4 regions of the Pseudoalteromonas ruthenica genome follow, and region 4 is predicted to be linked to each of the others. Evidence: predicted binding sites of a transcription regulator. Region 4 holds the regulator's gene; each other region holds the start of a gene.
The links. Region 4 encodes sigma-54, which starts transcription at its own class of promoters, with help from an activator protein. Its sites were predicted from a motif close to GTTGGCACGNNNNTNGNNT; they were not measured.
Positions count from the first base shown of each region.

Region 1: the regulator sigma-54 is predicted to act here: its motif matches at 1,881-1,899, upstream of PRUTH_RS08415 (LiaF domain-containing protein).
Region 2: the regulator sigma-54 is predicted to act here: its motif matches at 3,382-3,400, upstream of fliE (flagellar hook-basal body complex protein FliE).
Region 3: the regulator sigma-54 is predicted to act here: its motif matches at 1,608-1,626, upstream of glnA (glutamate--ammonia ligase).

Region 1 is NZ_CP023396.1:1,774,128-1,781,543, forward strand. It holds gene PRUTH_RS08410 (sigma-54 interaction domain-containing protein) at 1-1,115, shown strand, start outside; gene PRUTH_RS08415 (LiaF domain-containing protein) at 1,154-1,849, opposite strand; gene PRUTH_RS08420 (GGDEF domain-containing protein) at 2,084-3,253, shown strand; gene PRUTH_RS08425 (hypothetical protein) at 3,329-3,715, shown strand; gene PRUTH_RS08430 (YbbD-related protein) at 3,733-4,086, opposite strand; gene PRUTH_RS08435 (PhlB family protein) at 4,176-4,526, opposite strand; gene PRUTH_RS08440 (amidase family protein) at 4,672-6,171, shown strand; gene PRUTH_RS08445 (YqaA family protein) at 6,161-6,751, opposite strand; gene PRUTH_RS08450 (CBS domain-containing protein) at 6,959-7,384, shown strand; gene PRUTH_RS08455 (MmcQ/YjbR family DNA-binding protein) at 7,392-7,416, opposite strand, start outside.
Region 2 is NZ_CP023396.1:416,376-423,791, forward strand. It holds gene PRUTH_RS01945 (DNA-3-methyladenine glycosylase I) at 1-568, opposite strand, end outside; gene PRUTH_RS01950 (sensor histidine kinase) at 742-1,857, shown strand; gene PRUTH_RS01955 (sigma-54-dependent transcriptional regulator) at 1,850-3,250, shown strand; gene fliE (flagellar hook-basal body complex protein FliE) at 3,439-3,771, shown strand; gene fliF (flagellar basal-body MS-ring/collar protein FliF) at 3,791-5,512, shown strand; gene fliG (flagellar motor switch protein FliG) at 5,505-6,542, shown strand; gene fliH (flagellar assembly protein FliH) at 6,546-7,403, shown strand; gene fliI (flagellar protein export ATPase FliI) at 7,400-7,416, shown strand, end outside.
Region 3 is NZ_CP023396.1:2,472,278-2,479,693, forward strand. It holds gene typA (translational GTPase TypA) at 1-1,240, opposite strand, end outside; gene glnA (glutamate--ammonia ligase) at 1,683-3,089, shown strand; gene PRUTH_RS11515 (DUF4124 domain-containing protein) at 3,255-3,788, shown strand; gene glnL (nitrogen regulation protein NR(II)) at 3,884-4,936, shown strand; gene ntrC (nitrogen regulation protein NR(I)) at 4,956-6,347, shown strand; gene PRUTH_RS11530 (cyclic nucleotide-binding domain-containing protein) at 6,370-6,831, shown strand; gene PRUTH_RS11535 (YacL family protein) at 6,828-7,184, opposite strand; gene PRUTH_RS11540 (AEC family transporter) at 7,322-7,416, shown strand, end outside.
Region 4 is NZ_CP023396.1:2,903,666-2,911,081, forward strand. It holds gene kdsC (3-deoxy-manno-octulosonate-8-phosphatase KdsC) at 1-523, shown strand, start outside; gene lptC (LPS export ABC transporter periplasmic protein LptC) at 520-1,074, shown strand; gene lptA (lipopolysaccharide transport periplasmic protein LptA) at 1,064-1,588, shown strand; gene lptB (LPS export ABC transporter ATP-binding protein) at 1,588-2,313, shown strand; gene PRUTH_RS13665 (RNA polymerase factor sigma-54) at 2,338-3,834, shown strand; gene hpf (ribosome hibernation promoting factor) at 3,860-4,147, shown strand; gene ptsN (PTS IIA-like nitrogen regulatory protein PtsN) at 4,149-4,595, shown strand; gene rapZ (RNase adapter RapZ) at 4,662-5,507, shown strand; gene PRUTH_RS13685 (HPr family phosphocarrier protein) at 5,507-5,779, shown strand; gene mgtE (magnesium transporter) at 5,896-7,254, shown strand; gene PRUTH_RS13695 (YqaE/Pmp3 family membrane protein) at 7,251-7,409, opposite strand.

The DNA of each region.
Region 1 (7,416 bases), 1.1 Mb from region 4:
AGTTTCTATTTTTAAGTAAAGGTAAGCCAAATCCATATCTTGATAAGTTGATGCGCGATGGTGCCGGGTTCCACTGCCGTGCCCCGTATGATTTGGAACTGATTAGCGAAACTCTGCAAGACAGCTACGAACTGTTTGGTGAAGCCAGCCAATCAAGTAAAGCTGTTGAGTCCAGCGACCTTGACCAATTTGGTTTATTAGTTGGCTCTTCTAAGTCTATGCACAAGTTGTATCGTACTATTCGTAAGGTCGCACGCACTGATGCTAACGTGATGATTATTGGCGAAAGTGGTGTAGGTAAAGAGCTCGTTGCCAATACCGTTCATATTGCTGGCGATAAGCCACAAGCACCTTTTGTTGCGATAAACTGTGGTGCGCTTTCCCCAGAGCTCATTGATAGTGAGTTATTTGGTCATGTTAAAGGTGCATTTACAGGTGCTCACCGCGATCACCAAGGGGTCTTCGACCAAGCTAAAGGCGGTACGCTGTTTTTAGACGAAGTAACAGAGATGCCATTAGAGCAACAAGTTAAGTTACTGCGCGTGCTCGAAAGCGGAGAGTATCGCGCCGTAGGCAGTCAACAAGTGAAACATGCTGATGTGCGTATTGTTTGTGCAACCAACCGTAACCCGCAACAAGCCATTGATGATGGCATTTTCCGTGAGGATTTATACTTCCGCTTAGCGCACTTCCCTATCCGAGTGCCACCACTGCGCGATCGAGGCAATGACATCACCGGCCTCGCTGAGCATTTCCTGGCCTACCGTAATGCCCAAGAATTGAGCCACAAACGTATCGCTACCGATGCACTTAGCCGCATTGCTGCTTATAACTGGCCAGGCAACGTTCGGGAGCTAAAACACACCATTGAACGAGCGATGATCTTGGCCGATGACGTAATCAAAGCCGAGCATCTTTCATTGGGTGAATCAGTAAGCAAAAGCGCCAGCAACAGCGTCGATATTCCTACTGGCGTTTCCTTGGAAGAGTTGGAAAAAGCGGCAATTTTGAAAAACTTGGAAGAGAACGCCGGCAACAAAACGGATACCGCTGAACAATTAGGTGTTAGTGTGAAAACACTTTACAACAAACTAGAAAAGTACTCTCAGGACTAATCTGTTTACGGGGCTTGCTATGAACAAGCCCCGACATTTTAGCCATCATATCGGTTGCGGCTTTTACTCTGCTCCCGGCCATCAAATAAATCACGTAAATCAAAGGCAAAGGCCTTTAATTTCTCTTTCATCGTTCGCTTAATACTGACTTCCACACTCCCGAGAATAATACGCCCATGGATAATAATGCGCGGTCGCTGTTTATCTTCGTATCGCGGCCCAAGTGAGACCCGCTTATTAACCAGTGACCCCATGATATTGGTGGTCTGAGTTTGCACATCTACATTCTCTGGCACCACAATTTCATCACTGCCCAAAATACAATTAACGTAAATGTGTACTTCAGGGTGAGAAAAGATAGCGTTGGTAAAGTCTAATTCAATGCTTCCCAAATAGTTGTTTAGATGAATCTCTTTAGGGACAACCCATTCACCGCTGCGTTGGTCCGAGCTTAATATGGCGGTAATTTTCTCACCATTAACCTGCTCGCTACTTTGCGTGAAAGGAGTGCGCATACGTGCCGCCTTCTCGCTGTTGTAGCGTGGGTCGCTGTGCAGCGGCAGATCAGCAACCAATGTTGCTAGTTGCTCTTGGCAGCTGCAGTCATACGCTTGATCAAGGCGACGTTCAAACGCCTGCGCTGAAATTTCACCATGACTGTAATTTAAAATTAGCTGATCGATGATCTCTTCTTTTACTTGCGCTAACGGCCTGTCCTTTAAAGGAACACTCATGTTCACACTCCTGTTGTCGTTTTGCTTACCTAAGCAAAATCAGCGCCAAATATTAATTCCTTTAGTTTCAGTCAGATGGAGATTAAGCCAGTTCACCGCATTCGCCAAAACCACCATATTTACGCTTAATTAACGATATTTTAATTATCTTTACTGAGTAACTCCCCATGGCGCGGGTTGCGACGCCAAGTAGGTGAACTAAACTTCAAGTGTCACCCCAACATCCCGAGTGCCATGTTACATCTACCAACATTGATAGTGGTATCGACTTTACTCAACGCCTTTATTGGCGTCTTTTTGTTGTTGGTGTTTTACCAACGTGCGCAACGAAGCTTTTTGTATTGGGGATTATCTTGTCTGGTATTTAGTTTAGCTGAAATAAGCGCGACTCTGCGTGTGTTTATCGACTTGCCGGTACTGACCCATTACAGCGCCCAACTATTGATGATAACAGCGCCATTGCTGGTGCTAAGAGGCATACTCTGGTACAGCTCTTCAAAACACCATAACCCGTTGTTTATCTATTTTATTCTGGGTTTCAGTGCGTTGTTACTGGCGTTGTTGCACCACCAACCACTGTGGGGGCAGATTTACACCTCTATGGCTATTGCCACACTATTCTTTGCCGCTGCAGCGGCTATTAGAACAACAACCAAAGGCAATATATATGCCGCCACTTTGCTTGTTCTCGTCACCTTGCATGCGCTGGTAATGTTGGTTCAAACGGGCCTGTTGCTTACCAATTTGTTGCACTGGGAGCAATCATTACCACCTTGGACCAAACAGTTAGTTCTTGCTGTTCACTTACTACTGACCACGTGCACGGCACTAGTGTTTCCGATGCTTTTTTTCATACGCTCAGAAGCTAAACTCACTAACTTAGCTAATTTCGACCCACTCACAAACTTGTACAATCGTCGTGCGTTTTTCTATGAAGGCGAAAAACGACTCGCGCAGTGTATTGCTAAGCAGCAGCCACTTGCAGTCATGATGATAGATTTGGATTACTTTAAGAAGGTCAATGATCAGTTTGGTCACGATGGCGGAGACGCTGCGTTGCAATGGGTGAGTCAGCGCATTCGCGAGCAACTCAGAGAAGATGATTTAGCTGCGCGTATTGGCGGAGAGGAATTCGCAGTGATTTTAGCCAATACCGATCAACGCACGGCGCTCAAAGTGGGCGATCGCTTACGTAAGGCCATTGCCGAGGGCTCATTTTATTGGCACCATCAGCGCCTGCCGCTGAGCATTAGCATCGGCGTCACTTGCCGAGAAAGTGGCCATTTTGATATTAAAAAGATGCTGATTGAAGCGGATAAAGGCCTTTACGAGGCAAAAAGCCGTGGCCGTAACTGCTTGGTTGAAACCCATCATAGCGACACCACCACGGCTTCTACTGGCTAACACAAACCGACATACAAGGGTTTGAGTAATAATAACTTTTAAGAGACAATAACGCTTTTACACGGAGATCAGTAAATGCGTCACACCCTTGTCATTGCCTTGGTGGCCTTATTCACCCTGAGTGCCTGCAAAACCACAGTGCCAGTGCGAGACTTTCCTTATAATGCCATTCCTATGGCTCAGAGCCAAAACCACAGTGATAAGGATATTGAAAAAGCCATTATCAAAGCATGCCTGCAGCTCGGCTGGCAGTGTGCAGCTAAAAGCGAAGGGGTCGTTGCTGCGGTGCTCAATATTCGCACTCATCAGTTGACGGTTGATATTAATTATACCCCGAGCCAGTTTTCGGTAGAGTATGTTGACTCTGTCAATTTGAGATACGATGGCAAGAAAATCCATCGCCAGTATGTCAATTGGGTCAATAATTTAATACGCCATATTCAGGCTGAATTAGTAGTCTAACGCAACGGGGTATTGCCTCACTTTGAATGTGAGCGGTACTCCACCTTGCCGTCTTTATGTAAATTAAACAACCACACCTGTTCGCCATGATAATACACAAATTCGTAGCCTGGGTATGGGCTTTGCTGTAACCGACTGGCAAACGTATTGATATCCGCTGGCGCAATTTTAAAGCGTCCCGTCGCCCGTTTTCTATCGGCATGGGTGTTAACTTGAAATGCCTTGGCCGATAACGGCAATACCTCAGGTAGCTCCCCCTGCTCAAATAGTTGTGCTCTGTGTGCATCTGCATAACTTGCGTAATAGCGGGTTTGTGGTTCGCTACACGCCGCAAGTGATAACGTCAGTAACAACCCTGTTAGTAATCGCACTGTTTGCCCCTTTGCTCTATTCGAGCTTATAACCTAGCGACTGATCACTGACCCTAGGCTTAACTTTAGTGCAGCAACTAAGGAGGGAGCTAAAATTGCAGCTGAGCGATGTTAGCGCCGCAGTAAAAGCAATGACGGCGACGAGGGCTCACCTTGTGACCACAGTCTTTGCAGTGACTCGACGATGCGACTTTACCGTCGAGTTTGCCATCACGTAGGTCAATTTCCTCTATCTTTCGTAAAATGTCGCTACGGCTGACTCCCATATCTTGCAACAACTCCAACGCCGCTAAATTCATTAAATATAGGGAGTCGATTTTTTCTTCTAGTGCCTGCAAATGCGCACTATTACCTTGCGAACGGTGTTTGTTTTGGTCGTTCGTGACGTCATTTTTACGGATACGAAGGTCTTGAAAGGCTTGGTGTAAATATTGGCTCATAGCTATCGTCCATGGGTTATGAAAGAAGCCATAGTAACGCAAATGACACCGATGTTGGCAAGCACTTCACTCACCCTATTGCAGTTGACCGCAGACAACGAAGGCCGCTAATCTAAAGGCACATAATAACAATAAGGATACGCTCGTGAACCACACCCGGCTTACGATATCAACACTGCTCTTGTGTATGGCCTTCAGCGCCAATGCGCAAAAGACCGAAACAGTGTCGCACCTTCAGCAACAACTCCATAGTGAACAGAGCTCTGCCACTAAGCTTACCCAACACTATTTAACACGTATTGACGCGCTAAATGATAACTATCGTGCGGTGGTGGCCATTAACAATAACGCCCTACACGATGCGCAGCGCCTTGATAACTTGGCTCGTGAAGGTCAATGGCAAGGAGCACTTCATGGTATGGCGGTACTGGTGAAAGACAATATAGCCGTTGCTAACATGGCCACTACAGCTGGGGCCTTGGCCTTAGCGCAGAATGTCAGCAGCGCCGATGCCCAGGTCATTTCTCAGTTACGCAGCGCCGGAGCGATTATCCTCGGTAAAGCCAATCTTAGCGAGTGGGCGAACTTTCGCTCCAACAGCTCTTCATCTGGTTGGAGTACCCTAGGTGGACAAACGGCTAATGCCGTTGATGCAACCCGTAGCCCATGCGGCTCCAGTTCTGGCTCAGCCGTGGCGGTAAAACTGGGCTTCGCGCCCCTCGCGTTAGCCACTGAAACCGACGGCTCGATTGTCTGCCCTGCTGCGGCAAATGGTGTTTATGCGCTCAAACCTAGCTATGGTCAAGTCTCCCGCGTGGGTGTGGTGCCGTTAGCTGAAAGTCAGGATACCGTTGGAGTAATGGCTAATTCGCTAGCGGATGTGTTATTAGCGACTCAGGTCATCGCCGCACCTGACGCCCAAGATCCAAATCACCACGCCTTTCGCACCATCAATTACACAGAGGTAAAGCCCAGTAGGGCAAAGGAATTAACACTTGGCTATGTTGATTACAGCCACTTTACCGCCGAGACCCAGGCTGTGTTTAAAAAGCAGCTCAAGCAATTAGAGCGCCATGGCATTAAACTTATCGAACTGCCTCAAGCTGATCTGGGTAGTATGTACCGCCAAGAGTTCCAAGTGTTATTGTATGAATTCAAACGCGATGTGAACGCCTATCTGGCCGCCACGCCAGCGCAGGTAAAGGTGAAAACGCTAAGCCAGCTGATCGCCTTTAATGAACAGCACCAAGATCGCACCATGCCCTACTTCGGTCAAGAGCTGTTACATCAAGCAAATGCCATCGATTTACAAGCCCAACGCGAAGATTACTTGGAGGCATCACAGCAGTATCGCCTCACTGCGCGTAATGCACTACAACATTGGTTCACAGAAAATCAGCTCGATGCCATTATCAGCCCCACCAACTCTCCGGCATGGAAGATTGATAAAATTAATGGCGATCATTATCTCGGTGGCGCCAGCACGCTCGCTGCCGTGGCAGGTACGCTCCACATTACTCTGCCTTTAGCTGATGTTCAGGGTCTGCCTGTAGGGTTTTCTGTTATGGCGAATGTCGGCGGCGATGAACAAGCCATTGCAGCGGCCAAAACCATTGATTCACTGCTTGAGCACACTAGCCTTTAAGCGCGTTGGCTGCCCACCACAATAAAAGCACCGCAATAGAGAGGCCAGCAATGGCCTTTGTTTTGTGTTTTCTGATCACCCGCTCGGCATGATTACCAGCAAAATATACCACCGCCGCCAAGCCAAAATAGCGAATTGAGCGCGCTATTGCACTGGCTAAAACGAACATTAATAGGGAGTACTTGGTCGCTCCCGCAGCCAGCATCGCTATTTGAAAAGGAATAGGCGCAATACCTAACGTGAGCACAAACCAGAACCCTTGTGCTTGCATCTGTTGTTTGACTTGTTCAAATTGCTCAGGGCTAGAGAACGTATCAATAACCCACTGACCGACCAGGTCAAACAAAAAATAACCGATGGCATAACCAAACAAGGCACCGACTATACAGCCCAAAGTAGCCATAAGCGCGATTAACCATAGTTTATCTCGTCGAGCTTGCATCAATGGCACCATCACCGCTTCTAAAGGAATAGGCACAATGGTCGACTCTAAAAAAGAAGCGAAAGTGATGCCTTTAAGCATATGCTTCGAGTCTACGAGTTTTTGGGTCTTATGCTTTAACGTTTTTGAAATTGCCATCCGATGTGCCTTGTATAAAATTCAAAAGTTTAGTGAGTACTAATGACTCTGCTATTGTTCGCTCAGCAAAGAAGCTTTATAAGCTTATATTTACTACACTTAATGCAGTCTTATAGGCTTTTAGTCACGTATAAGACTGTTAAATGTCATAATAAAAACAGTGTATCAGCAGTCACTTTAACCGTTTCTGTATGGGAACCAGCGCCTATGAAGTTAAGTAACTTAATGAGCACGCCAGTGGTTACTTGTTCACCCGATGACACCCTGCGCGTTGTTAATGATATTTTCAAACGCACGCAATTTCACCATGTGCTGGTGGTAGAGCAATCGTTATTAGTTGGGGTCGTCTCTGATCGCGATATTTTTAAGGCATTAAGCCCGAATGTTGGTAAGGCCTCGGCATCTAAAGCCGACTTAGCCACTCTCAATAAACGCGTTAGCCAAATTATGACTCATTCCCCTGTTTGCTTACCAGTACATGCGCAACTTATTGATGTGGTGAAGTTATTTAACGAACATATTATTACCTGTGTGCCTATCGTTAATGAACAGCGCCAACCGGTGGGGATTGTGACTTGGCGCGACATTATGCGTCTGTTACTCGAGCGCTATCAAAGCAAGGCCGGTAAATAAGCAGGCACTAAAGTAACGACAAAATCTGTTCA
Region 2 (7,416 bases), 780 kb from region 4:
AAGCGATCACCTGCTCTTTGCGAAAGCATTGGTTGTGGTGGTCGTTAACCATGCCACAAGCCTGCATATGAGCATACACTGTAGTGGATCCTAAAAATTTAAAGCCACGCTTTTTCAAATCTTTAGCAAAAATATCGGATTGCTCACTGGTTGCTACGTAATCTTCAGGACTCGCGATGCTGTTGACGCGCGGTCTGTCATTCACAAATTGCCATTGATACGCGCTAAAGCTACCAAACTGATGTTGAATTTCAATAAAGCGTTGAGCGTTATTAATAGCGGCATTAATTTTTAACTTATTGCGCACAATACCGGCATCATTGAGCAAGCGCGTGATGTCTTCGCCATCAAAAGCGGCAACAGTGTGAATATCAAAGTCAGCAAAAGCACGGCGGTAGTTGTCTCGTTTTTTTAAAATGGTATACCAGCTCAAACCAGCTTGTGCCGATTCGAGAGTAATAAACTCGAATAAGCGTTGATCATCATAAACAGGCACACCCCATTCATCGTCATGGTAGGCAACGTAATCGGGCTTACTTAAGTCCACCCAGGCGCAGCGAATACACATAAAAACTCCTTGTAGAAAGCATTATCAACTAATGTATCAGGTAACTGTTTTTTTATACAGTGTCATTTTTTTGATAGCAATAATAACAATGTAACTTTATGAATATTAAATAAAATAAAGTTGGTACGCTTTGTGCTTTTATGGATTAGACCTTGTGTTTAAGAGTGAAAATCATGGCATTAGCGAGTGTTATCAACCCACAAATCCTTCATCATGGCCAGTTTAGCCCGGCATTAGCGCAAGAGGCTTACGTTGGAGAGCTGAGCGACTTGCGGCTACAAGCCAGCTGGCTGAGTCATTTAGTCGATACCATGCCTGCGGGTGTGGTGGTGCTTGATGGACAGGGAATGATAGCCAAAGCCAATCAAATTGCCAGTGATATGTTAGGCGAGCCGCTCGAAGGTGAGAAATGGTTTGCGGTGATCCAGCGCTCATTCCGCCCGCAACAGGACGATGGCCATGAAGTGTCGTTGCGCGATGGACGGCGTATAAAATTAGAAATCCGCGCGCTCACGCCCGAGCCCGGGCAGCTTATTTTAATGACCGATTTAACGGAAACGCGTCGTTTGCAATCAAGAGTGGCGCACATGCAACGTTTAAGCGCGCTTGGCAAAATGGTGGCTACTTTAGCCCACCAAGTGCGTACACCGCTCTCGGCAGCCATGTTATATGGGGCCAATTTGGGCTCGTCGCGATTGAATAATCAATCGCGTGCCCACTGTCACGATAAGCTCATGTCGCGTTTAAAAGATTTGGAAAACCAAGTGAATGATATGTTGTTGTTTGCCAAAAGTGGTGAGCAGCAAGTCGTTGAGCCGATGTCATTAGGGCAGTTACTTAATGATGTAAATTCTGGCAGTGAAGCCATGCTTAGCGAGCATGAAGCGCATCTACAAGTACAGCTTCCTGAGCCCGATATCGAAGTCATGGGCAATCGTACTGCCTTGGCCAGTGCCATCAATAACTTGGTGCACAATAGTTTACAGGTGATAGGCGGTGGTGCGCATATTAAGATGCAGGCACGTCGTCAACGCACGAACAGTGATTATGTCGATATCATCATTAGCGATAATGGCCCAGGGATCAATGAAGAGATTATTGACAAAATTTTTGAGCCTTTTTTTACCACTAAGCGTCAGGGCACAGGTTTAGGTCTGGCTGTGGTTGCCTCAGTGGTGAATGCCCATAAGGGGCAAATAAAAGTAGAGAACCTTCAAAACGGTGGCGCGCAATTTACGCTAACGCTTCCTGTTTTGCACAGCAATACCCAGGAGCAGAGCAATGAATAACTATGTACTTGTTGTCGAGGATGACAAGGGGTTACGCGAAGCCCTAATCGATACATTAACACTGTCAGATATTCGCTGCATTGCAGCAAAAAGTGGTGAAGAAGCAATCATGATGCTAAAAGAGCACAGTGTTGCTCTAGTGGTCAGTGATGTGCAGATGCCCGGTATTAATGGCATTGAATTACTAAAAAGCATCAAGCTTAACTATCCAGACATGCCGGTATTAATGATGACGGCCTACGCCACTATTGATGATGCGGTCGAAGCCATGCGTCTGGGTGCCATCGACTATATGGCAAAGCCATTTGCCCCCGAGGTCTTACTGAATTTAGTGAGTCGTTATTTACCCAATGAGACGGCTAGCCAAAGTGGCCCAGTGGTCGCTGATGCCAAAAGTTTGGCGCTACTCGATTTAGCCAATAAAGTGGCTGACAGTGACGCGAGTGTCATGGTGATGGGTCCAAGCGGGAGTGGTAAAGAGGTATTGGCGCGCTATATTCACGACCAATCGCCGCGCAAAGAGGCGCCATTTATCGCTATTAATTGTGCAGCCATTCCCGAAAACATGCTTGAATCGACTTTGTTCGGTTACGAGAAAGGCGCGTTCACTGGCGCTGTGAACGCCTGTCCAGGTAAATTTGAGCAAGCACAAAATGGCACCATTTTACTTGATGAAATTACTGAAATGGATTTAGGCCTACAAGCGAAATTGCTACGTGTATTGCAAGAGCGCGAGGTTGAGCGCTTAGGGAGTCGCAAAACCATCGAGCTCAACGTACGGGTGTTGGCCACTTCAAACCGTGATCTCAAAGAAGCGGTCAGAGCCGGTATATTCCGGGAAGATTTATATTATCGCCTAAACGTGTTCCCGCTGACCTGGTTGCCGCTCAATCAGCGTCCCGGGGATATTATTCCACTGGCTGAACATTTATTGGAGCGCCATTGCCAAGCTAGCAAACAAGCGACTGCCTCGCTCAGTGCCGATGCCAAAGAGCGCTTAATGGCGCATACTTGGCCGGGAAATGTGCGTGAGCTTGATAATGTTATTCAGCGTGCGCTGATCTTAAAATCCGGTGACGAGGTGCACGCCAGCGCCATTTATATCGAAGAGTTCGTCACTGATGATGAAGTTGAGCTCAATGCGCACCAAGATATGCCCTCTGCGCTCAATCAACACTATGATGAGCTGCCAATGGCATCACCCCAAGGTGTAGATCAAGCCCATAACTTTAAAGATGAGCTTAAAAACAAAGAGCACAAAATAATTCTCGATACCTTAGCGCGCTTCAACGGTAAGCGTAAGGATGTTGCTGATGCCTTAGGGATCAGCCCGCGTACCTTACGCTACAAAATAGCGCAAATGCGCGAGCAGGGGATCCACCTTCCTGCATAGTCTCGTCATAATGTTCTATTTCAGCCCGGGATATGCTCGGGCTTTCTTGTGGGCGTCAAAAATATAGCTTGCCTAATTCTTCAGTGTCAAAATTAAAATAACAATAAGCCACTGTTAAATAACGATATTTTATTGGCATGACTTGTGCATTATTCAGGGTAAGTTTAATTAACTGAGTGATGCCCAAGATGAAAGTCCAAGCCAACTCATTATTTCAAGAAATGCAGTCGCTCGCGCAAGAAGCGCAAGCTCGTAACCCATTGAAAGAGGCACAAAACCAAGTGCCGCAAACATCGACCAGCCAATTTGGTGAGCTACTAAGTAGCGCAATCGATAATGTTCATAACCTACAGCAAGATGCTAAATCGAAAGTGGTTGCTGTGGAGATGGGTGATCGCCGCGTTTCTCTTGCCGAAGCAATGATCGCATCGCAAAAATCCTCTGTCGCATTTGAGGCCACTGTGCAGGTTCGTAACAAGCTAGTGGAAGCCTACAAAGACATCATGAACATGCCTGTATAACGGATAGCGGAGAAAAGTTGTGGCACAAGCAAACCAATCAACAGATTTAGCCCTTGCCGATGGCGGTGTTGACATGAACACCGACTCCTCGGGTGAACAGCAAGAACAAAAGTCTGGCTATTTAAGCGCCCTCAATGGCGTGGATATGCTACGACAGGTGACGCTGATCATCGCTTTGGCTATTTGCTTGGCCATCGCTATTTTTATCATTATTTGGGCGCGTCAGCCTGATATGCGCCCGTTAGGTAAAATGCCTACCGAGGAATTGATTCAGACCTTGGATTTCTTGGATGCGCAAAAAATCGATTATGAACTCGATGGCAACGTGATCATGGTTGCCGAAGATGCCTATCAAGATATAAAACTGAATATGGCCCGAGAGGGGCTTACGCAAGGCCCGCAATCTGGCACCGATATCTTGATGCAAGACATGGGGTTTGGCGTATCACAGCGTCTTGAACGTGAACGTCTCAAGCATTCTCGCGAGCAGCAGCTTGCGCGTACTATTGAAGAACTTAATAAAGTATCTCGCGCCAAAGTATTACTGGCCATTCCTAAAGAAAATGTATTTGCTCGTATTGAGAAGAAGCCTTCAGCAACGGTTGTTGCTACGGTTAAACGCGGCCGTAACCTCAACAGTGAAGAGATAGACTCTATCGTCGATATCGTCGCCTCGGCCGTGCAAGGACTGTCTCCTGAACGGGTCACGGTGACCGATCAAAATGGTCGTCTGCTTAACTCCGGTTCACAAAATTCGTTATCAGCGCGCTCACGTAAAGAGTATGAGATTGAGCGTCAACGAGAGCAGGAATATATAGAAAAAATTGATAGCATCATGATCCCGGTGGTCGGACTGGGTAACTATACTGCGCAGGTCGACTTGGTCATGGATTTCAGCGCAGTAGAAGAGACTCAAAAGCGTTACAACCCAGATTTGCCAGCGGTGCGCAGTGAAACCACATTAGAAGAGAATAATATTGGTGGTTTAGCGGTCGGCATTCCTGGTGCTTTAACAAATCAACCGCCAGTGAACTCTAACATTCCAGAGAATGCGTTGGACGAGCAAAGTGCGCAAACTCGCTCACCGTCGCGCAGCCACAAAGAAGCGACCCGTAATTATGAGCTTGATACCACTATTTCTCATAAACGTAAGCAGACTGGGGTGATCCGCCGTATCAGTGTTTCCGTGGCTGTGGATTACACACAAACGGCTGGTGCGGATGGGCAAACCACCAGTGCGCCGCGCAGTGCCGAGGAGCTCAACAATATTCGTCGCCTGTTACAAGGAGGCGTGGGTTTCGACATGCAGCGTGGTGATGCCTTAGAAGTCGTGAGTGTCCCCTTTGTACGTGAGGACCTGGGCGCGGTTGCTGAACTGCCACTGTGGGAGCAAAATTGGTTTATGAAGATAGTGCGTTTAGCACTGGGTGCATTAGTGATAATCGTGTTGATCATTGCCGTGGTTCGCCCCATGCTTAAACGACTTATCTACCCAGATGATACACTGGAAGAATACAATGAAGATGCGTTGAGTTCGGGTGTTGATATCGGTGATAGTACATTGGAGATGTTAAACAAAGATTTCGACTCGGCAGCGGTGGGCTTCTCCTCCGACGGGACACTGCAGTTGCCAGACTTACATGGTGATGAAGATCTCCTAAAAGCGGTTCGCGCCTTGGTTGCCAATGAGCCTGAACTATCCTCGCAAGTAGTTAAAGCATGGTTGAGTGAAGATGACTGAAGAACAACAGCAACTAACTAGCGGCTTCGATGTTGATAAACTCGAAGGCGTAGAGAAAGCAGCAATCCTGCTACTGAGCTTGTCTGAAGAGGATGCCGCGCAAATTCTTAAACACCTTGAGCCCAAACAAGTGCAAAAGGTGGGTATGACCATGGCCGCGCTTGATGACCTTAGTCAGGATAAGATCAGCGCCGTGCACAACCTGTTTATTGAGCAAATTCAGCAGTTCAGCACCATTGGCTTCCAATCAGAAGACTTTATTAAGAAAGCTCTGACAGCCGCATTAGGTGAAGATAAAGCGGCAAGCCTGATTGACCAAATTGTGATGGGCTCAGGTGCGAAAGGTCTTGATTCGTTGAAATGGATGGACTCCAAACAGGTGGCGAACATTATTCGCAACGAGCACCCGCAGATTCAAACCATCGTTTTATCTTATCTGGAGCCAGAGCAAAGTGCAGAAATTCTGGCCCAGTTCCCAGAGAAAGTACGTTTGGATTTAACCATGCGGATTGCCAACCTCGAAGAAGTGCAGCCAGCAGCGTTGCAAGAGCTCAACGAGATTATGGAGAAGCAATTTGCAGGTCAAGCTGGGGCACAAGCTGCGAAGATGGGCGGCCTGAAAGCGGCGGCCGATATCATGAACTACCTCGATACCAATGTCGAAGGCCAGTTAATGGACTCTATTCGCGAGCACGACGAAGAAATGTCGCAGCAAATTCAAGATCTTATGTTCGTCTTCGAGAACCTTATGGATGTCGATGACCGAGGCATTCAGGCCATCCTACGCGAAGTACAGCAAGATGTGCTGATGAAGGCAATCAAAGGTGCCGATGACGGACTGAAAGAGAAAATCTTCACCAATATGTCCAAACGGGCAGCCGATATGCTGCGTGATGACCTTGAAGCCATGGGTCCTGTGCGTATCAGCGAAGTGGAAGCGGCGCAAAAAGAGATTCTCTCTACGGCGCGACGCTTATCCGACTCCGGTGAAATTATGCTTGGTAGTGGTGGTGGCGAGGAGTTCCTCTAAGCCATGAGTGAGTCAAAATTACGTCGTGGGCAACGATTAGACGCCAGTGAGGCAGCAGATGAACTGCTGGAGAACTGGCCTATTCCCGATGTCAGTGCAGATCCAAAGAAATATCAAGGGCGTTCAACCGCCTTTGGGACACCGCTCGAACAGCTTTATAAAAAGCATGTCGAGGAAGATGAGCACCGCGATGGCGAAGAGATCTTGACCCCTGAGGAGACCGACTTTCCTAAACTGACCCTTGAAGAGTTAGAGCAAATTCGCCAAGACGCCTACGAAGAAGGCCTCAAACAGGGGCATGAACAAGGCTACGTTGACGGATTTGATAAAGGTGCCAGTGAAGGCAAAGAAGCGGGGTTCCAAGAAGGGCTAAAGCAAGGCAAAGAGCAAGGGCTTGAAGATGCGAAGCCCATCATTGACGAACAACTGGATGCGTTAAAAAGCACGTTAGAAGCGCTTGATGAACCCGCCAAACACATTGATGAGCAGGTTGAGCATGAGCTGATCTTTCTCGCCAGCGAGTTAGCCAAAGCCATTACCTTGAGTGAGTTAAAAACCAACCCCGACACTATTTTAAATGCGCTTCGCGCGGCAACCGAAGCCTTGCCAAGTAATGAGGCAATGTGCCAAATCAGTCTCCATCCAGATGATTTAGCTATAGTGACGTCACACTTCAGTGACACCGAGTTGGATAATCGCCATTGGCAGTTACTCGGTGAGCCGACTTTGGCGCGCGGTGATTGTAAAATCAAGCAACAGCGTTCATCTATCGATTTCACATTAGGGTTGCGAATCCAACAAGTACTGGAACCGTTTTTGCATGACAGCGGTGTCCATGTGCGTGATGAGCCAAAATCATGACAACTTCATTAAG
Region 3 (7,416 bases), 430 kb from region 4:
CTTGGTGCTCGTCTTCACAGTCGATAGTCACTGTTTCGTAAGGTTCTTGGATTTCACCATCAACTTCACGCAAAATAACTTCTGGACGAGACACGGCAAGTTCATAGCCTTCACGACGCATGTTTTCGATAAGTACGCCCAAGTGTAGTTCACCACGGCCTGATACACGGAAGCTATCAGGGTTATCGGTCTCTTCTACGCGTAATGCCACATTATGAACTAGCTCGGCTTGCAAACGTTCAAGGATATTACGTGAGGTGACGTATTTACCTTCTTGGCCAGCAAAAGGTGAGGTATTTACAGAGAACGTCATGGTAACAGTAGGCTCATCAACACTCAGTGCTGGTAACGCTTCAACCGTGTTGACATCACAGATGGTATCCGAGATTTTCAACTCGCCAAGACCACTCACCGCGATGATGTCGCCGGCAGTTGCCTCTGTCGCATCATGACGGTCAAGACCTAAGTAAGTAAGCACTTGGCCCACTTTGCCGTTACGTTTACTGCCATCAGCACCGACAATAGTAACCTGCTGATTTACTTTCACAGTACCACGCTTAATACGGCCTACGCCGATAACGCCAACGTACGAGTTGTAATCAAGCTGTGAGATTTGCATCTGTAGCGGCCCTTCTGGATCCGCATCTGGTGCTTCAACTTCTTTCACGATGGCTTCAAACATTGGCTCCATGTTGTCAGAAGGCTCATCTAAATCGAGCGTTGCCCAACCATTAATCGCTGATGCATAAATAACTTTAAAGTCTAACTGTTCGTCGGTTGCACCTAAGTTATCGAACAAGTCAAATACTTGATCCATAACCCAATCAGGGCGTGCACCCGGCTTATCAACCTTGTTAATAACAACGATTGGCTTCAGCCCTTGCGCGAACGCTTTTTGCGTTACAAAGCGCGTCTGCGGCATTGGCCCTTCTTGTGCGTCAACAAGTAATAGTACGGAGTCAGCCATCGAAAGTACGCGCTCTACCTCGCCACCAAAGTCGGCGTGCCCAGGGGTATCGACGATATTGATATGGTAGTCTTTCCAGTTGATTGCCGTGTTTTTAGCTAGGATGGTAATACCACGTTCTTTTTCAAGATCGTTCGAGTCCATCACTCGCTCTTCGTTGCCACCACGGGTTTGTAGTGTGCCCGATTGCTCAAGCAATTTATCAACCAAAGTCGTTTTACCATGGTCAACGTGTGCGATAATCGCGATATTTCTTAACTTTTCGATGCTCATATATTTACTTAGAGGCTAACCCCATATTTCCTAAATGATCCACACCCAGCGGCGCGGGCCACCTGTGTCGAGTTTAAAAGGTCGCGTATTATCCCTTATAACGCCACTAGATGAAAGTTTATCCAGCTAATTAATTTACTTCCGTGCCTAACATAGCCTAGTCGCTTGACATAAAAATGACACCGAGACTGTGCTATCAGTGTTTTTTGGTGCGCTCACATCCTTATTTGAGTCATCCCTTGATACATGACAATGCAGCCTGAAAAATTTGCACTACAATGTAGCAAGTTCGCACCCTATTGGTGCAAAAAATAAGTTTGAGATTACCAAATAGAAAGTAACCCCCTACTAAACAGACACTTATACTTTTGGCATGGTTTAAGCTTACCCATGCACAAATGCAGTAAATTGCAGCAAATAATAATCCATAGTTGGAGGACACATGTCACAATCGGTATTAGATTTTATTAAAGAGCACGACGTAAAATTCGTTGACCTTCGTTTCACCGACACCAAAGGTAAAGAGCAGCATGTCTCTATTCCTCATCACCAGGCTGATGAAGATTTCTTTGAAGACGGTAAAATGTTTGACGGCTCTTCAATTGCAGGCTGGAAAGGCATTAACGAGTCAGACATGGTGCTGATGCCTGATGCTGAAAGCGCTAAGCTTGATCCATTCGCCGAAGAAACCACACTTATCGTACGTTGTGACGTTGTTGAACCTTCAACTCTTCAAGGCTATGAGCGCGATCCTCGCTCTGTGGCCAAGCGTGCTGAAGAATATATGCGCTCAACAGGTATTGCCGATACGATTCTGTTTGGCCCTGAACCAGAATTTTTCCTTTTTGACGATGTTAAGTACAAAACAGATATGTCTGGGTCAATGTATAAAATCGACGCTGAAGAAGCATGCTGGAACTCAGATAAAGATTACGAAGGCGGTAACACTGGTCACCGTCCTGGCGTCAAAGGTGGTTACTTCCCAGTTGCTCCAGTGGACTCATCACAAGATTGGCGTAGTGCTACTTGCATGGTGCTTGAAGAACTCGGCCAAGTCGTTGAAGCTCATCACCACGAAGTAGCAACAGCTGGCCAAAACGAAATCGCCACCCGCTTTAACACCATGGTTTTGAAAGCGGACGAAATTCAAGAGATGAAGTATGTTATTCACAACATGGCGCACCTGTATGGTAAAACCGCTACTTTCATGCCTAAGCCTGTGGTTGGCGACAACGGTTCAGGCATGCATTGTCACCAATCTCTAGGTAAAGATGGTAAGAACATCTTTGCAGGCGACAAGTATGGTGGTCTATCAGAAGAAGCGCTTTACTACATCGGTGGTATCATCAAGCACGCCAAAGCTATTAACGCCTTTGCTAACGCTTCGACAAACTCATACAAGCGCCTTGTTCCGGGTTTCGAAGCACCTGTTATGCTTGCTTATTCAGCACGTAACCGCTCAGCGTCTATTCGTATCCCTGTAGTTCCATCAGAGAAAGCTCGCCGTATTGAGGTACGCTTCCCAGACCCTACAGCGAACCCATACCTTGCCTTCTCAGCGATGCTAATGGCGGGTCTTGACGGCATTAAGAATAAGATCCACCCTGGCGACGCCATGGATAAAGATCTATATGACTTACCTGCAGAAGAGGCAGCAGAGATTCCAACAGTGGCAGCGTCATTGCAAGAAGCCCTTGATTCACTTGATGCGGATCGTGAATTCTTGACGCAAGGCGGCGTATTCACTGACGACCTTATTGATGCATACATCGGCTTGAAATCAGCTGAAGTAGAAAAGCTCAACATGACTACACACCCTGTAGAATTTGAAATGTACTACAGCGTGTAAACCGCATAACTACCACTTAGTTATATCATGTGTGTTCTCAAAGCCTGCTTAGCAGGCTTTTTTTATGGTAAAAAAGTTGTAAATAGACTAAAGTTAGGGTTTAACCAAGTAATTGGTTAATTTTCGGCTAACTATAAGAATAATAAACGTAAAATAGGAAGTAGCGTGACAACGAAGTGGTCTATCTTATGCGTTTTCATGGTTCTGGGTTTGAGTGCCTTTAACGCCAACGCAACCAATAAAAGCATCTATGTATGGAAGGATGAGAACGGTGTATTAGTTTTTTCTGACTCTCCAAGAAAAGGAGCTGAGAAGGTAAAGTTAAACTCCCCAGCGATGAGTATGCCCTCAACTGACACGCAAATTCTTGAGCAAGATAATAGCGCTGACCAAGGAGTTAATTTCTCCGTCGCTATTACCACTCCAAATCAAGAAGAAACAATTCGTGATAACACAGGCTCTGTACATGTTACCGGCCAAGTATCACCGCGCTTTATGCAAGGCCACCGCGTGCAACTTATGCTCGACGGAAAGCCTTACGATAAACCACAATCATCAACGGTGTTTGTTATGCGTAATGTTGATAGAGGGGCGCATCAAGTACGGTTGCGCCTAGTGGATGGCAATGGTAAACAGCTGGCCACTTCTGAACCTGTGACATTTTATTTGCATCGCCGTTCAGTGATCACAGGCCCTTAAGCTGCATATCACTCCGGGTTGCGCACCGATTGGGCAACCCGGCTAAATACTGCTAAGATAACTCGCACCAAGTTGGTGCAATACCGAAATTAATAATGAAGCTTCCTCGTGATTTTTTCCAACAAATGTGGGAAAACCTACATACCGCTATTTTAGTCTTAGACCAAGATTTCAATCTGGTGTATGCCAATACCAGCTGTACCGAACTCCTTGGGCTAGGCTTAAAACGCATTGTGGGCCAGCCTTTCAAAGCATTATTTAATTACCACTCGGTAGAATTAGAGCGCATCGCTGACTATACCCTTAAACAAGGGGTCGATTGCCACCAACACAGAGCTGACGTGGTATTCGTAGACTCTCGCCATGCCAATTTGGCGCTCAACTGTCGGCGTTTAAGCCACCAAGATCAGTATTTTCTGCTGTTTGAAATTCGCCAAACCGACGAAGAAATTCGCCTTGATCAGGCGTCTAACCAAATGCATCAACACCAAGCGGCGCGTACCTTAATTCGTAACCTTGCTCATGAAATTAAAAATCCTTTAGGAGGAATACGCGGAGCGGCGCAATTATTGCAATGTGAGGTTGATCAGCAGGAGCGGGATGAATGTGCACAGCTTATTATTGATGAGGCTGACCGTTTACGCCATTTAGTAGACAAGTTACTCGGCCCGAATCAGCGTTTACAAAAACAGGCTATTAATATTCACCAAACACTGGAGAATGTTTTACGCCTTTGCACTTTGGATAGCAGCAAGGCAATTACCTTGCACAAAGATTATGATCCGAGCATTCCAGATGTAAAAGCTGATGGTGATAAGTTGCAACAAGTGCTTCTCAATATCGTGCGCAATGCTATGCAAGCACTCAGTGAAGGGGGCCATATTAATGTTAAAACCCGAGTGCGATACCATGTACGCCGACACGATACGACACTAAAAAAAGCCCTGCAGATCAAAATAACTGATAACGGCCCGGGCATTGCTCCGGAGGTTAGAGAGACCTTGTTCTACCCCATGGTGACCAATAAAGAGGGGGGCTCAGGGTTAGGGTTATCTATCGCCCAAACTCTCATAGACCAACACCAAGGGTTTATCGAATGCGATAGCTGGCCGGGCCATACCGAGTTTACACTATACTTGCCACTGTAATTGGGCCACGAGGTATACGATGAAATCTGTTTGGCTAGTCGATGATGATGCGTCAATTCGCTTTGTATTACAAAAAGCACTCTCCCGTGCAGGCTATGAGGTAGAAAGTTTCGCCAACGCCCATGATGTACTCAGTGCCTTGGAGTTTTCAAAACCGGCCGTGTTGCTCTCGGATGTGCGCATGCCGGGTATGGATGGCATGCGCTTATTGGAGCAGATCAGCGAAGATAACCCCAATCTGCCGGTGATCATTATGACGGCCCATTCAGATTTAGACTCTGCAGTGCAGGCATTCCAAAAAGGCGCCTTTGAATACCTAGCTAAGCCCTTCGACCTAGAAGAAGCTGTTAGTGTTGTTGAGCGAGCCATGCGTGCGCATTCGCAGAAAAAAGCGAAAAAGGCCAATAGTGAACAAAAGCGTTCAGTTATTATCGGTGAAGCCCCCGCCATGCAAGAGGTGTTTCGCGCCATTGGCAAATTGAGCGCATCAAGCATGAGCGTACTTATCAATGGCGAGTCTGGCACCGGTAAAGAGCTGGTTGCCAGTGCCTTACACCAGCACAGCCCACGTAAAGACAATCCGTTTATCGCCTTAAATATGGCGGCCATCCCTAAGGATTTGGTGGAGTCAGAGTTATTTGGTCACGAGAAAGGCGCGTTTACTGGGGCTGACAGCGTTCGTAAAGGGCGCTTTGAACAAGCAAATGGCGGAACGCTCTTCCTTGATGAAATTGGCGATATGCCACTTGATGTGCAAACTCGCCTATTGCGTGTACTCGCCGATGGCGAATTCTACCGTGTGGGCGGCCATCAAAGTATAAAAGTTGATGTGCGCATCATCGCTGCCACTCACCAGGATTTAGAGCGTTTAGCTCAACAAGGTAAGTTTCGAGAAGACTTGTTCCACCGCTTAAATGTGGTTCGCTTAAAGCTGCCAGCTTTGCGAGAACGTCCAGAGGACATAGAGCAACTGGCAGAGTACTTCCTCAATAAAAGCGCACAAGAGTTAAAAATTGATAGCAAGACGCTAAGCCCTCAAGCATGCGATCAAATGCGCTTGTTCAATTGGCCTGGAAATGTGCGGCAACTTGAAAACACCTGTCGCTGGCTAACGGTAATGGCTCCCGGTGAGTACGTAACCGCAGAAGACTTGCCGCCAGAAATACTCAATGCGCAAACGTCTCAAGTTGATGCCGATTGGTTGGACTTATTCCAACAATGGCTAAACAATGAGTTTAAGCAAGGCAAAGACAATGTCTGGCCAGAAATTCAGGCACAGCTGGAAACAAGGCTGATTAAATCGGCCCTTGCAAGCTGTGGAGGGCATAAACAGGATGCTGCTCAACGCATCGGTTGGGGCCGCAACACGTTGACGCGTAAGCTAAAAGAGCGCAATATAAACGCCAATTAACGCACCGACGAAGAGGATAGGCATGAAGCTGATTGAACATATTGCCATGTATAAACGCATGGAGATTATCAATCGCGTGCCTTTCTTTCGCAGCTTTGAGTTAGCCGAGCGGCAAATGCTCTTAGAGTCATTTTCGCAGCTGTACTTATGCCAACAAGGGCGCTACGTATTCAAGTTGCACGAGCAAAGCCAGCAGCTATATATCGTGTTAAGCGGCGAGCTGGTAGTGTTCCGCCAATCTGACCATAAAGAACTGGGCCATATTCGACCTGGCGACTTTGTCGGTGAAGGTGCCTTTATTGCCCACCGCGAGCGCAGCACCAATGCCAAAGCGCTCACCGACACCATAGTGTTAGCCATTGAGCCACTGGCTTTAACTAAATTACCTGTGGTGGTGCGTGAGAAAATAAAAGATCAATTGATACTCGGTATGAGCGAGCGCATCGCCCGCCTCAGTAGCCTGTTAGAGCGCCATACTCCTTAGCGAAAATGCCGCCACGCACTCGCTAACGCACGTAAATCCTCGACTCCGCACCATGCTTGCAGCTCCGATTCATCAAGTGCGAGGTCATCCCCACTATAAAGCGCCAATGTCTGCTCGTCGTCATGAAATAAGCCATGACTTTGAAAACACGCCTCACCATCACCGAGTAGCAACCTCATTTCTCGTCCCTGCACGAGCTGCTCTGCAGTGCTATCAAGAGCGGTAAAAAACGCTTCAATGAGCTCATCGTTTTCATAGAGCTCGTCATTGAACCAACGGGCAATAAGCCGGTGTTCGTCAGATATTTTTACCCGCTTGCCCCATGTTGGGTCTAAGTAGAGTTGATATTCCATAATAGTGCTGCCAAAAAGATGCGGCGCGCATAATAGCAATATCGATACGCTAAATCGAGCTGCTCGGTGTACTGCGATATCAGCACTAACGGCATCATGTTAGTATACGCCTACCCTGTCGGCTTCCTATATCGATTATGTTCAACACCCTAGCAATAATTTTCCCACTCATTTTCGTGGCGACAGCCGGTTACATTAGTGCAGCACGCTCGTTTTTAACAGCCGAACACCT
Region 4 (7,416 bases):
AGACGAAGGCGCATGGCAACGTGCACAGCGCACTCGATTGTTAATTTGCGATATTGATGGCGTGTTTTCAGATGGCCGTATTTATTTAGGCAATCAAGGCGAGGAATTAAAGGCCTTTAATACCAAAGACGGGTTCGGCATTAAAGCGTTGCTCAATGCGGGTGTTGAAGTTGCTGTTATCACCGGGCGACAATCACAGATAGTACAAACGCGAATGCAAAGCCTGGGTGTCCCCCACATTTATCAAGGTAAAGAGAATAAGCTCGAAGCCTATGCACAGTTAAAACGCACATTAAACCTAAGCGATGAGCAAATAGCCTACATTGGTGATGATGGCCCTGATTTACCGGTGATGGAGCAAGTCGGGTTCGCCGTAGCGGTTAACGACGCTCACCCACTGGTTAAGCGAATAGCCCATTACAGTACCTTGCTACCGGGCGGTTTTGGTGCTGTGCGTGAGCTCACAGATTTGCTGATGCTGGCCCAAGGACATAGCCTGGGAACACAGGGAAGTAGCACATGAACGCAGCGAGAGCGCTCATATCACTGCTATTTATCGTCGCGATGGCGTGGCTTTGGTACCCTTATTTTATGAAGTCGACAGATGATGGTGTCGCTCAGCAAGACCATATTGCCACACCCGACTATATCGCAACTGGGCTAAGTCAGACTAGTTATAACGATCAGGGTGAGTTAAGCCACACCGTTTATGCTGAGGAAATGGAGCTGTATCAAGAGCTCGGGTTTACGCATTTCACCAAGCCGGTATTTACCTTATATGGTGAAACAGAAAATTGGCAGGTAAACGCCGATGAAGCGACTTTATACAACAACAACATTTTGATCTTGGAAAATAACGTCACCGCCACCAACTTAAAAGAAGGGGCGATGATTGAGAAGGTCAGCGCTGAGGCCATTCAAGTTGATATAGATAGCCAGCGCATGGAGTCCGAGCAGACTGTAGTATTAAGTGGCCCGAATATGAAGATCACCGGGCAAGGCTTGAAAGCAGACCTCAATACAGAGATAGTTGAATTAACAGAACATACGCGAACAATATATTATGACCAATAAAATCAGTGCATTAATTACATCCATCGCAATTGGCTTATGCTCTGCCAGCGCTACTGCTGAGCAAATCACCGCCAAGGAAGTGTTAATTGATGCCGACAAACAACAAGCACTGATCAAAGAAAATATCACTATTTTTGATAAGAACGTGCATATTGTTCACGGCAAACGGGAAATAAAAGCTGACCGCCTTGAGGCTCACCGTCGTCCAGAATTGGGTGATAACAAGCAATTGCTCGTAGCCACCGGCTCACCAGCTGTGTACACCGAAGTGATGGAAGATGGCACTGAGATTTCTGCACAGGCGCTGGAAATTCGTTATGACGTCGCCTCTGAGACCCTTAAAATTCAAGGTGATGCTAAGATTGCCATGGCCGACCAGCATATCGTTGCCGAAACCATAAGCTATGATATTGCCAAACAGCTGATCACCGCCGAAAAGGATGAAAACTCCAGCACACGAGTGCGCACAACATTAACACCACAAAGTGACGATACGCCGGAGAAAGAGCAATAATGGCGACTCTTAAAGCACAAAAATTAGCGAAAAGCTATAAAGGCCGGGAGGTCGTCAAAAGTGTGGGCTTAGAAGTACAAGCAGGTAGTATCGTCGGCTTGCTCGGCCCTAATGGAGCCGGTAAGACAACTACTTTTTACATGATAGTTGGCTTGGTACCCAGTGATAAAGGCACCATCAGTATTGATGATGAGGATATCACCTTGATGCCGATGCACTCTCGTGCGCGCTTAGGTATTGGTTATTTACCGCAAGAATCATCTATTTTTCGAAAGCTGACAGTGTTTCAAAATTTGATGGCCATCCTGGAAACCCGCAAGGGCTTAAGCAAAGCAGAGCGTGAAAGCGAGCTTGAGGGCCTACTTGATGAGTTTAATATACAGCACATTCGAGACTCACAAGGAATGGCGTTATCTGGTGGCGAACGTCGCCGGGTAGAAATAGCGCGAGCATTGGCGGCAAACCCCAAGTTTATCTTGTTGGATGAACCTTTTGCTGGTGTCGACCCTATTTCAGTGTTAGATATAAAGAAAATCATAGAGCATCTGCGCAATCGTGGCATTGGTGTATTAATCACCGACCACAACGTGCGAGAGACCCTAGACGTATGTGAAACCGCATACATTGTTTCCCATGGCGAGCTCATTGCTTCTGGTACTCCAGAGCAAGTTCTTGCCGATCAAACGGTTCGCGACGTCTATTTGGGTGAGCAGTTTAGATTATAACGATTAAAGGATTGTTAGAGATACATGAGGCAATCATTACAGCTGCGCCTAGGCCAGCAATTAACAATGACCCCACAATTGCAGCAAGCGATTCGCCTGTTGCAGCTCAGTACTTTGGATCTCCAACAAGAAATTCAAGAGGCGTTGGACGCCAACCCATTACTTGAAGTTGAAGAAGACAATTACGCCGACAATAACGACAACCAAGAGCAAAAAGAGTCGACGTCCGACAACCAAAATAACGATACCGCCGAGACGGCCAGCGCCAGTAAGGATGAAGTTGAAAGTGCTGATGCCATGAACAACGAGTCCATCAGTGAAGACTTGCCCATGGATGTGTCTTGGGATGAGTATATTAGTGCGGCTCCCGTTGCCTCCTCTGGGCCTATGCCAGAAGATGAGTCTATCTACCAAGGCGAAACCACCGAGTCGTTACACGATTATTTAATGTGGCAGCTGCAATTAACACCTTTTAGTGCCACCGACGAGGCCATCGCCACAGCCATTATTGAAGCCATCAATGACAACGGCATTTTAACAGTCAGTTGTGAAGATCTGCTGGAAAGCTTGAATCATGATGAACAAGACGATGGTATCGAGCTCGATGAAATTGAAGCCGTTCTTAAGCGTATCCAACTCTTTGATCCAGTAGGAATTGGTGCGCGTTCTTTACAAGAGTGCTTGTTGATCCAGCTCAAGCAATTTGACCCACAAACCCCTTGGCTTGAAGAGACCAAAGAGGTAGTTTGTAACTATATTGATTTGCTTGGTAGTCGTGACTATCGCACCTTGATGAAAAAGACTAAGCTTAAAGAAGCGCAGTTAAAAGAGGTGATGACACTGATACACAGTTTAAATCCGACTCCTGCAGCCACGATTGTGCGAGAGCAGTCAGAGTATGTGATTCCAGATGTATCGGTGAAGAAAGTTAAAGGCCGCTGGGTGGTTGAATTAAACCCAGATAGTATGCCTAAGATCCGCGTTAACGATCACTATGCATCAATGTCGCGAAGCTGTAAGTCACAAAGTGATAGTCAATTTATTCGCTCGCATTTACAAGAAGCGAAATGGTTTATAAAGAGCTTGGAACAACGCAATGATACGCTACTTAAAGTAACTAATTGCATTGTTCAACAACAACAGGCATTCTTTGAACATGGTGAAGAGGCAATGAAGCCAATGGTGCTTAATGACGTTGCCGAAATGGTGGAAATGCATGAGTCAACGATTTCCCGTGTGACCACCCAAAAGTATATGCATACACCACGGGGTATTTTTGAGCTGAAGTACTTTTTCTCCAGCCATGTTACAACCGAAAACGGAGGTGAATGCTCGTCTACAGCGATTCGAGCATTGATCAAAAAGCTAGTAGCTGCGGAGAATCCTGCTAAACCGTTGAGTGATAGCAAGATTGCCGACGTACTAGCCGAGCAAGGAATTAAAGTGGCTCGGCGCACGATTGCTAAATATCGTGAATCGCTAGCCATTCCACCGTCAAATCAGCGTAAAAGTTTGATATAGACGTTAGACAAGAAGGAAAATGCTTATGCAATTAAATCTTACCGGTCGTCACGTAGAAATCACTGATTCTCTTCGCAACTATGTGAATAGCAAATTTGCAAAATTAGAGCGTCACTTTGACCATATAAATAATGTGCATGTCATTCTTGATATTGAAAAACTAACACAAAAAGCAGAAGCTACTCTTCACGTTAACGGTGGTGAACTGTTCGCAACCGCAGAGCACCAGGATATGTATGCGGCGATCGACGGCTTAATTGATAAGCTCGACCGTCAAGTGATTAAACATAAAGAGAAATTATCTCGTCACTAACATGAACCTAGATTCACTCTTTACCAAGGACTGCAGCAAAGCTGCGGTCCTTTTTAATAGCAAAAAAAGAATGCTGGAGTACCTCTCTCAGGTGGCTCATCAGCACAGTCCTCACCTCAGCGAGCAATCGGTACTTGATGCTTTACTAACCCGCGAAAAGCTGGGCAGTACTGGCATCGGCAAAGGCGTTGCTATTCCACATGGCCGTCTCGATGGTATCGACAGTACGATTGCCATTGTTGTAACCAATCGCGAAGCCATTAACTTTGATGCCATTGATAACCGTCCGGTGGATATCTTTGTCGCACTTTTAGTGCCGGCTAATGAGACTGAACAACACCTGAAGACCTTAGCGACAATTGCTGATAAACTAAAAGACAAACAACTGTGTAAACAACTGCGCTCAGCCAGCAGCGATCAAGAGCTTTATCAATTGATCGCCGACTAATGCGCGCCGTATTAATTCATGGTGTGGTTTAAATGTGCGTCTTGGGGTAAAACAAGGAGTTGTCGGATGGAACTTATCATTGTCAGTGGTCGCTCGGGTTCTGGAAAATCAGTCGCGTTACGGGTGCTCGAAGACCTTGGGTACTATTGCGTAGATAACATCCCAGTTATTTTACTCCCCTCCTTGGTGCGCAGTGTTTCAGCAAATTATGACAAAATTGCCGTCAGTATAGACGTGCGCAATTTGCCCAAAGAACAGCATGAATTTAACGACATTCTCGCTTACCTGCCTGAGTTTGCTAAGCCTTCGCTGTTTTACCTTGATAGTGACGAACAAACGTTGATTAAGCGTTTCTCTGAAACTCGTCGACTACACCCCTTATCCATGCAAAATATGACGTTGGATGTCGCTATTCGTGAAGAGAAGCAGCTTCTTGATGTACTCATCTCCCACGCCGACTTTATTATTGATACAACTGAGCTCAGTGTTCACCAGTTGGCGGAGATGATCCGTGAAAAAGTGCTGGGTAAAAAAGACAAGCAATTACTGATCACTTTTGAGTCTTTTGGGTTTAAACATGGCATTCCAAAAAATGCTGATTATGTGTTTGATGTGCGGTTTCTCCCCAATCCCCATTGGGAACCTGAACTAAAGGCGCTCACAGGGTTAGACCAACCCGTTCAAGATTATCTAGCCAGTCACTCAATCGTGCAAAAGTTCACTTGGCAGATCCAAACTTTTGTTCAAACTTGGTTACCCCACCTAGAGCGTAATAACCGTAGTTATTTAACCATTGCTATTGGCTGCACTGGGGGTCAACACCGCTCAGTGTACCTTGCCCAAACTTTGGGAGAGCGCTTTTTAGATACTTATCCGAACGTGAAAATTCGCCATCGAGAGCAGGAAAAATAGTGATGGTTGAAGGTACTTTTATTATTCAAAACAAGTTAGGCCTACATGCTCGTGCAGCCTCACAATTGGCGCAACTGGCGATGAATTTTGATGCCGAAATAATGTTATATCAAGGTGATAAGAGCGCACAGGCCGACAGTGTCTTGGCTTTACTGCTCCTTGAGAGCGGCAAAGGTAAGGAAGTGCGCGTGCAGTGTGAAGGCCCTGATGCCGACGCCGCGTTGGCAGCTATCGGGGCGCTCATTGCAGAAAAGTTCCACGAACAAGAATAACCCTTAGGCATTTACTTTTGCTATCATTGATTTAGTTAGGTTAAACTAATCAACGGCTTGTAAGCGCTTGCTTGCACGCTATTTCCCACCCCATTTTTTGTATTTAAGGGATGCCTATGCCAGAAGCCTATGAACAAGATTACCCGCTGCAACAACTTCAAGAAGTCACCGAAGCTCTTAATAGCGGCCAGTTTGTTCATGTACGCAGGCTTCTCGCCAAAACTGCGCCCTGTGATACCGCATTATTATTAGAATCATCGCCCCATAAGACACGTTCTAAACTATGGGCGCTCGTCGACCCTGATGTCCAAGGTGATGTACTTGAAGAGCTCTCTGAAGATGTACGCCTGAGCATTATCTCACGCATGGAGCCTGAGCATATCGCCGCAGCGACAGAGGACATGGACGATGATGACTTAGGGGAAGTATTACGAAGCTTACCAGAGCCCGTTTATAAAGACGTTATTGAGGCAATGGATATCCAAGATAGAGACCGTGCAACTACGGCTCTGTCTTACCAAGAGCGCTCAGCTGGGGCGCTGATGAATACCGATACAGTGACTATCCGTCCCGATGTCTCTGTTGATGTGGTGCTGCGCTACTTACGCCTCAAAGGCGAGTTACCTGAAGGCACTGATGAGCTCTACGTAGTCGATAAAAATAACTGCTTTTTAGGCTCAATGCCATTGAGCTCTTTGCTAACCACCATGCCAGATGCCATCGTGCGCGACATCATGGATGAAGAGTGTGAATCTATTCCAATCACCATGGATGAGTCTGAAGTGGCGCAGCTGTTCGAGCGCCACAACTGGATTTCGGCCCCTGTGGTCGACGATCAGGCGCACTTACTTGGGCGTATTACCATTGATGATATCGTCGATGTTATCCGTGAAGACGCTGAACACAGTTTACTGAGCTTAGCCGGTCTAGATGATGAAGAAGATACCTTTGCACCGGTATTTAAAAGTACTCAGCGGCGCTCCGTTTGGCTTGGAGTAAATTTATTGACCGCGATGCTGGCCGCATTTGTGGCGAGCTTTTTCGAAACCACCTTGGGTATCTTGCCATTTTTAGCCGTGCTCAATGGTATTGTGCCGTCAATGGGGGGCGTGGCCGGCTCGCAAACGCTGACCTTGGTTATTCGAGGCCTCGCACTTGGCCATATTAACGCCACCAACCAGAAATTTATACTGACCAAAGAGCTCGCCATCGGTGCCTTGAATGGGGTGCTGTGGGCTTTGCTTATCGGTAGCGCCATCGCGCTTTGGAAATGGGATTTAACAATCGGTTTAGTGATCGCCTTTGCGATGTTTATGAACCTCCTCGCTGCGGGTATTGCTGGTGCGGTTATTCCCTTAATTCTGAAGAGAATGAATATCGACCCGGCGCTCGCCGGTAATGTAGTGCTGACCACAGTTACCGACATCGTAGGTATCTTCGCATTCCTTGGAACCGCGACTTGGTTCCTTATTTAACGCCGCCCAATAATGTAGATAGCGTGAATAAGGCCAGGGAAGTAGCCCAATAGGGTTAGTAAAATATTAAGCCAAAAGTGCATTCCTAAGCCCACCTGCAAAAATACACCTAGTGGGGGAATAAGAATTGAGAAAATGATTCTAATAATGTCCATGATTGCT